2 linked regions of the Variovorax paradoxus genome follow. The protein of the gene in region 2 binds, or shares a complex with, the protein of the main gene of each other region. Links are inferred from orthologs where the notes say so. Each region holds a gene or a part of one and is shown on either strand. Other genes may lie near its edges.

Evidence for each region.
Region 1: rplW (region 2) and AACL56_RS17415 share a complex: the UniProt entries of both Bacillus subtilis proteins name them as parts of the 50S ribosomal subunit. The link is inferred for Variovorax paradoxus from one-to-one orthologs.

Annotation. Positions count from the first base shown.
Region 1 is NZ_LR743507.1:3,800,094-3,803,951, reverse strand. Bases 1,096-3,781 are described here. They hold AACL56_RS17415 (type B 50S ribosomal protein L31), read right to left. Parts: upstream 2,731-3,781; coding sequence 2,461-2,730; downstream 1,096-2,460. Other genes in these bases: AACL56_RS17410 (oxidoreductase), read left to right, coding at 2,903-3,781; AACL56_RS17420 (hypothetical protein), read right to left, coding at 1,096-2,384. Outside these bases: AACL56_RS17425 (MATE family efflux transporter), read right to left, coding at 1-641; more of AACL56_RS17420, read right to left, coding at 645-1,095; more of AACL56_RS17410, read left to right, coding at 3,782-3,858. UniProt on the Bacillus subtilis protein: While neither of the L31 paralogs is essential, this protein does not seem to function as the main L31 protein.
Region 2 is NZ_LR743507.1:4,693-7,685, forward strand. It holds rplW (50S ribosomal protein L23), read right to left. Parts: upstream 1,669-2,993; coding sequence 1,333-1,668; downstream 1-1,332. Other genes in the region: rplV (50S ribosomal protein L22), read right to left, coding at 1-207; rpsS (30S ribosomal protein S19), read right to left, coding at 217-495; rplB (50S ribosomal protein L2), read right to left, coding at 506-1,330; rplD (50S ribosomal protein L4), read right to left, coding at 1,665-2,285; rplC (50S ribosomal protein L3), read right to left, coding at 2,286-2,966. UniProt on the Bacillus subtilis protein: One of the early assembly proteins it binds 23S rRNA. One of the proteins that surrounds the polypeptide exit tunnel on the outside of the ribosome. Forms the main docking site for trigger factor binding to the ribosome.

The DNA.
Region 1 (3,858 bases), 3.8 Mb from region 2 along the record:
TAGAAGTCGCCGTAGCGCAGCAGCCAGATGGCGCAGCCCAGCATGGCCCAGTTGACGCACAGCGTGGCCCAGCCGCAGCCCACGAGGCCCATCGCCGGCAAGCCAGCGCCGCCGAACGTGAACCAGATCGACAGCGGCAGCTTCACGAGCAGAGAGGCCAGCTGCAGCCAGGTGACGAGCTGCGGCTTACCCAGGCTCTGGTTGAGGGTGCTGAACAGCCGGAACAGGAGCGCGGGCGCCAGGCCGAAGGCCAGCACGACCAGGTACGCCTCGACTTCGCCGCGCATCTCGGGTGGCACCTGGGTGAGTCGCAGCACGGCGCCCGGTGAAAGCAGCACGGCCATGCCGAGCACGATCGCGATGCCTGCCAGATAGAGCGACTGGCGCACCGAGCGGCCCACCTCCGCGCCGCGGCCGCCACCGTGCAGTTCGGCCCACACCGGAAGCAGCGCCTGCAGCACGCCCATGAGCGAGACATACACGCTCACGAACACCGCCGCGCCCACGGAAAGTGCGGCCAGCGCATGTTCGGAATATCGCCCCGCGATGATGGTGTCGGTCACGCCGAAGGCCATCACGGCCAGCTGGCCGACCAGCACCGTGCCTGCGTGCCGCGCGATCAGGCTGCGTTCGCCGGCCACGTGCTAGGGCGCGATCTTCTGGTAGAGCAGCAGGTCGTCCGCGGGACTGCTGGGGCGGCGCAGCGTACCGGCGAAGCGCCACTGGTCGAACGGGATGATGGTGTGCAGCCGTTCGATGGTTTCGGGGCTGGCCAGCAGCCAGGTGCAGCTGTTGTCGAGCAGCAGCGGCTTCACGTCGAGCTGGCCGTGGTGGCGAAGCGCGGCAATATGGGCGCGGCTCAGCGCCAGTTCGGCAATGCAGCCCGGCTGCTTGCCGACCCGATCGACCACCGCATTGACCTGCGGCACGTAGCTGCGCGCGTAGTCGATGGGTGGCAGCCACAGCGTCATGAGCAGCATCCAGCAGAGCGCGGTGCCCCCGGCGGGCAGCACCAGCGTTTTCCAGAGCGCAGCGCGATGGCGCCCGGTGCGCCAGCGCACCAGCCAGCACCAGGCGATGGTTGCGGCCGCCGCAAGCACCACGGCGATGGCAGAGAACTCCGGCACGAAGCCCGGTACCAGACGCGCCACGCTGGCCGCAGGCTTGGGCGGCGCACCTGTCTGCATGGCGATCCAGTAGATCCAGCCCAGCACGGCCAGTCCGCTGAAGAACAGCACGTTGAACCAGTCGATCAGGGCCGAAGCGCTGCGGCGGAAGGTCGGCAGGGCGAAGGCCGCCAGCGTGGCGAAGGCCGGCAGGGCCAGCAGCAGCGAGCGGTCGGAGTAGTCGGTCGTCCAGGTGGCGGCCAGAGGCACCAGAGCGAACCAGAACGGCAGCGCCACATGGCGCGCCGTGAGCTGGCGCCGCCAGCGCCAGAGCGTCCAGACGGCCAGCGGCCAGACCGGCCAGGTGAACCACAGCAGGAGGCGGGCCTGGCTTCGGACGTCGTTGAGCACGGAGCCGTTGACCAGGGTGATCTTCCAGGTCGGCAGCTTCAGGCCGAACACCAGCACCGCGGCCAGCACGGTGACGCCGATCATGGTGAGAAGGGCGCCGCGGGTGTAGCCGGGGCCGGTGTCTTCGTCGACGTACAGATCGGCGCCGGCAGCCAGGGCATCTTTTCGACGCTCGTAGCCGATGTACAGCGCGCTGCCGATGGCCAGCGCCAGTCCGACCGTGGGCGCGCCGCTCAGCGTGATGCCGAGGGTGCCCACCGCCAATGCGATCACCGGGCCGGCACGGCGGTATGGCAGGGCGGCGACGCCGTAGAAGAGATGCGAGGCGAAGAAAAGCTGCGCCAACGCGGGAGTGGTTTCATGGCCGAGTTGGGCGAGTCCGAGGCAGGCGATCAGCGCGAGCAGCCCGCCGTCGGCAATGGCGCGGGCATAGTCGGTCGGACGGGCCTCGCCGCCGAACGCGAACGCCACGGGCTGTGCCCGCGCAGTGCGGGCCAGGTAGTAGACGGCGTACCAGGTGGCAGTGAACGTGCCCCACAGCAGGAACGCGAACACGATGCGCACGGCCAGGTCGGGGTTCAGCCACGACGGAGCGATCTTGATGGCCAGCGCGCCGATCCAGTAGGGAACGAGCGCAGGCGTCTCGGGCCGCAGGCCCAGCAGCAGCGGGTCGAACCACCGCGCGATGCCTTCGGTGGAGCGCGCCAGTTCCGCCATGTAGCCGAAGGCGGTGATGTCCGCGCTCTTCCAGGGCCCCCGGCCGACCAGGCCTGGCAGCAGGTAGGCCGCGCACAGCAGGAGCAACGCGACGCGTGGGAGGCGGCGCACTGCATTCTGGGCAACGATCGCGGGGGTGGGCTGATTCAAGAGGCGGAAATCTGGATTCGGAAAGAAAAAGGGCAGCGCGGTAAACCGGGCTGCCCTCGACGCAAAAGCGCGTGCCTTACTTCGAGGCGGCGCCGGTGGTCTTGCCGAAGCGGTTGCGGAACTTCTCGACGCGGCCGCCCATGTTGTCGACCGACTTCTGCGTGCCGGTATAGAACGGGTGCGATTCGCTCGTGGTGTCGAGCTTGAACAGCGGCAGTTCACGGCCGTCGTCGGTCTTGCCCGTTTCCTTGGTGTTCGCGCACGAACGAGTCACGAACTTGAAGCCGTTCGACATGTCGACGAACAGGACTTCGCGGTAATTCGGGTGGATGCCTTCTTTTGCCATGGTGTTTCCTTTTGCGCTGTTGGAATCAATGCGCGGTCGATGCGAGAGCCACCAGCGGCCAGTGTCTGGCGCGCTGCCTTGCAAGGAAGCCGGACGACGTGCCCAGCCGCACTTTTCGCGGAGCCGACGATTATCGCATACTGCCGCTTTTCCGAGCAAACCTGCCCCTCCCATGACCGATACACCCCTTCGCGCCGGCCTTGTCGGCTACGGTTTTGCAGGCCAGACCTTCCATGCACCGGTGCTCTCCGCCGTCCCCGGGCTTCGACTCGCGGCCGTGGCCAGTTCGCAGCCGCACAAGGTTCACGCGGACTGGCCAGGAGTGGCCGTGGTGCCGGACGCGGCGGCGCTGGTCGATCGGCCGGACATCGACCTGGTCGTGGTGGCCACGCCCAACGCCCAGCACCACCCGGTAGCGAAGGCGGCGCTGGAGGCCGGCAAACATGTCGTGGTGGACAAGCCCTTCACGCTGGACGTCGCCCAGGCCAGGGAGCTCGAACTGTTGTCAAGGCGCAACAACCGGATGCTGTCCGTTTACCAGAATCGGCGCTTCGACGCCGATTTCCTGACTCTGAAGGACCTGCTGGCCGGCGGCGAGCTAGGGCGTCCGGTGTATCTGGAATCTCATTTCGACCGCTTCCGGCCCGAGGTGAAAGTGCGCTGGCGGGAGCAGGCAGTGCCAGGTTCCGGCCTTTGGGTGGACCTGGGGGCCCACCTGGTCGACCAAGCGGTGCAGCTCTTCGGACGCCCCGACACCTTGCAGCTCGACACCGCCGTGCTGCGCGACGGCGCGGTGGTCGAGGATTACTTCCACGCCGTGCTGCGCTATGAGCAAGGACCGCACGCGCCGCTGCGCGTGGTGCTGCATTCGACGACGTTGGCTGCCAGTGCTGCGCCTCGCTACATCGTCCATGGCACGCTTGGCAGCTATATCAAGCATGGCGTCGATACGCAGGAAGACGCGCTCAGGGCCGGACAAAGGCCGCCGGCCGAAGGGTGGGGCGTCGATCCGCTCGATGGCGAGCTCACACGGGTCGGCAGCGACGGTGCGATCACCCGCCGCAGCATCGCCACGCGCGCCGGCAACTACGTCGACTATTACGCCGCGGTGCGCGACGCGATCCTGGG
Region 2 (2,993 bases):
CTCGTCGATGTCGGCACCGTCGTTGTGCTCGGCGTTGGCGATGGCCGACTCCAGCACCTTCTTGATGATCACAGCGGCCTTCTTCTGCGTGAATTGCAGAACGTTGAGCGCTTGATCGACCTTCTTGCCGCGGATGAGGTCTGCGACCAGACGGCCCTTGTCGACCGAGAGGCGGACACCGCGGAGGACTGCACGTGTTTCAGACATGGTCGTTCCTTACTTCTTCTGGACTTTCTTGTCCGCGGGGTGCCCCTTGAACGTGCGCGTGAGCGCAAATTCGCCGAGCTTGTGGCCGACCATCTGGTCGGTGATGTACACGGGCACGTGTTGCTTGCCGTTGTGCACAGCGATCGTCAGGCCGATGAACTCGGGCAGGACCATCGAGCGACGCGACCAGGTCTTGATCGGCTTCTTGTCCTTGGTCGTCACGGCCTTGTCGGCCTTGGCCACGAGGTGGTGATCGACGAACGGACCCTTTTTGAGAGAGCGAGTCATTGGCTATCCCTTACTTCTTGCGACGCGACACGATGAAGACCTGCGTGCGCTTGTTGTTACGGGTGCGATAGCCCTTGGTCAGGTTGCCCCATGGGTCGACAGGATGGCGGCCTTCGCCAGTCTTGCCTTCGCCACCACCGTGCGGGTGGTCGACCGGGTTCATCACCACGCCGCGAACGGTCGGGCGGATACCCATCCAGCGCTTCACACCGGCCTTGCCGAGCTGGCGCAGGCTGTGTTCTTCGTTGGCCACTTCGCCGATGGTCGCGCGGCATTCGATGTGAATGCGGCGGACTTCGCCCGAGCGCATGCGAACCTGGGCGTAGACGCCTTCACGGGCCAGCAGCGTGGCCGAGGTACCGGCCGAGCGGGCGATCTGCGCGCCCTTGCCGGGTTGCAGTTCGATGCAGTGGATCGTCGAGCCGACCGGGATGTTGCGGATCGGCAGGGTGTTGCCGGCGCGGATCGGGGCTTCGGCGCCCGACAGCAGCGTTGCACCGGCTTCAAGACCGCGCGGGGCGATGATGTAGCGGCGCTCGCCGTCGGCGTAGCAGACCAGAGCGATGTGGGCGGTGCGGTTCGGGTCGTATTCGATGCGTTCGACCTTGGCCGGGATGCCGTCCTTGTTGCGCACGAAGTCGACAACGCGGTAGTGGTGCTTGGCACCGCCGCCACGATGACGGATCGTGATGTGGCCGTTGTTGTTGCGGCCAGCCTTCTGGAACTGGGGTTCCAGCAGGGGAGCGTGAGGAGCACCCTTGTACAGGTGGTCACGCGAGATCTTCACCGCGCCGCGTTGGCCCGGCGAAGTGGGTTTCATCTTGATGACGGCCATGATTAAGCGCCTTCCCCGACGAGGTTGAGCTCTTGACCGGCCTTCAGCGTCACATAGGCCTTGCGAACGTTGTCGCGGCGGCCGATGGACTTGCCAAAGCGCTTGGTCTTGCCCTTGGTGTTGAGCACCGACACGCCCTGGACTTCGACCTTGAACATCAGTTCGACGGCGGCCTTGATCTCGGGCTTGGTGGCGTCTTGCAGCACCTTGAAAGTGACAGCGTTCGACTTTTCGCCGACCATCGTGGCCTTTTCGGACACGATCGGGGCGACCAGCACCGCCATCAGGCGGCCTTCTTCGAACGTACGTTCAGCGGCGGTAGGGTTCACGCGGCTCATGCGAACATCTCCTTGAGCTTGTCGACGGCACCCTTGGTGACCAGCACCTTCTTGTAGTGAACCAGCGACACCGGATCGGCATAACGGGGTTCGACCACGAGAACGTTCACCAGATTGCGCGAGGCAAGGTACAGGTTTTCGTCGACTTCTTCGGCGATCACGAGCACGGACTCGAGATTCATCGCCTTGAAACGGGCAGCCAGCGGCTTGGTCTTGGGCGAGTCGACCTTGATCGAATCGACCACGGCCAGACGGCCTTCGCGAGCGAGTTGCGAGAAGATGGACGCCATGCCGGCGCGGTACATCTTCTTGTTGATCTTCTGCGAGAAGTTTTCGTCAGGCATGTTCGGGAAGATACGACCACCCCCGCGCCACAGCGGCGAGGACGTCATACCGGCGCGGGCGCGGCCCGTTCCCTTTTGCTTGAAAGGCTTCTTGGTCGAGTGCTTGACCTGTTCGCGGTCCTTCTGGGCGCGCGTGCCTTGGCGGGCGTTGGCCTGAAATGCAACGACGATCTGGTGCACCAGGTCTTCGTTGTAGTCACGGCCGAACACGGTCTCGGGGGCGTCGTACTTCGACGCGGCCTGGCCTTGTTCGTTCAGGAGTTCGAGTTGCATTTACTTCGCTCCTTGAGCCGCTTGCGGCTTGGCCTTGATGGCGGGACGCACGGTGACGAAGCCACCCTTCGAGCCCGGGATCGCGCCCTTGATGAGCAGCAGTTGACGCGCTTCGTCGATGCGGAACACGTCGAGGTTTTGCGTCGTGCGCGTCACGTCACCGAGGTGACCCGTCATGCGCTTGCCGGGGAACACGCGACCGGGGTCTTGCGCCATACCGATCGAGCCGGGCACGTTGTGCGAACGGCTGTTACCGTGCGACGCGCGCTGCGAGCTCATGTTGTGACGCTTGATCGTGCCAGCGTAGCCCTTACCGATGGAAGTGCCCTGCACGTCCACCTTCTGGCCCACGGAGAAGACGCTCGTCACGGCAATCACGCCGCCAGCCTTGTGCTGACCGGCGGTGTCTGCGGTAACGCGGAATTCCTGGATGATTTCGCCTGCTTCGACACCTGCCTTGGCAAGGTGGCCGGCTTCGGGCTTGGTCACACGCGATGCTTTGCGCGAACCGAACGTCACCTGCAGGGCGACGTAGCCATCGGTCTCTTGGGACTTGATCTGGGTCACACGGTTGTTGGACACATCCACCACCGTGACAGGAACTGCGTCCCCGTCATCGGTGAAGAGACGCATCATCCCCACCTTGCGGCCCAGCAACCCGAGGGAGTTGCTCAGACTCATTGTGTTTTCTCCAAAAATGGAAATCCT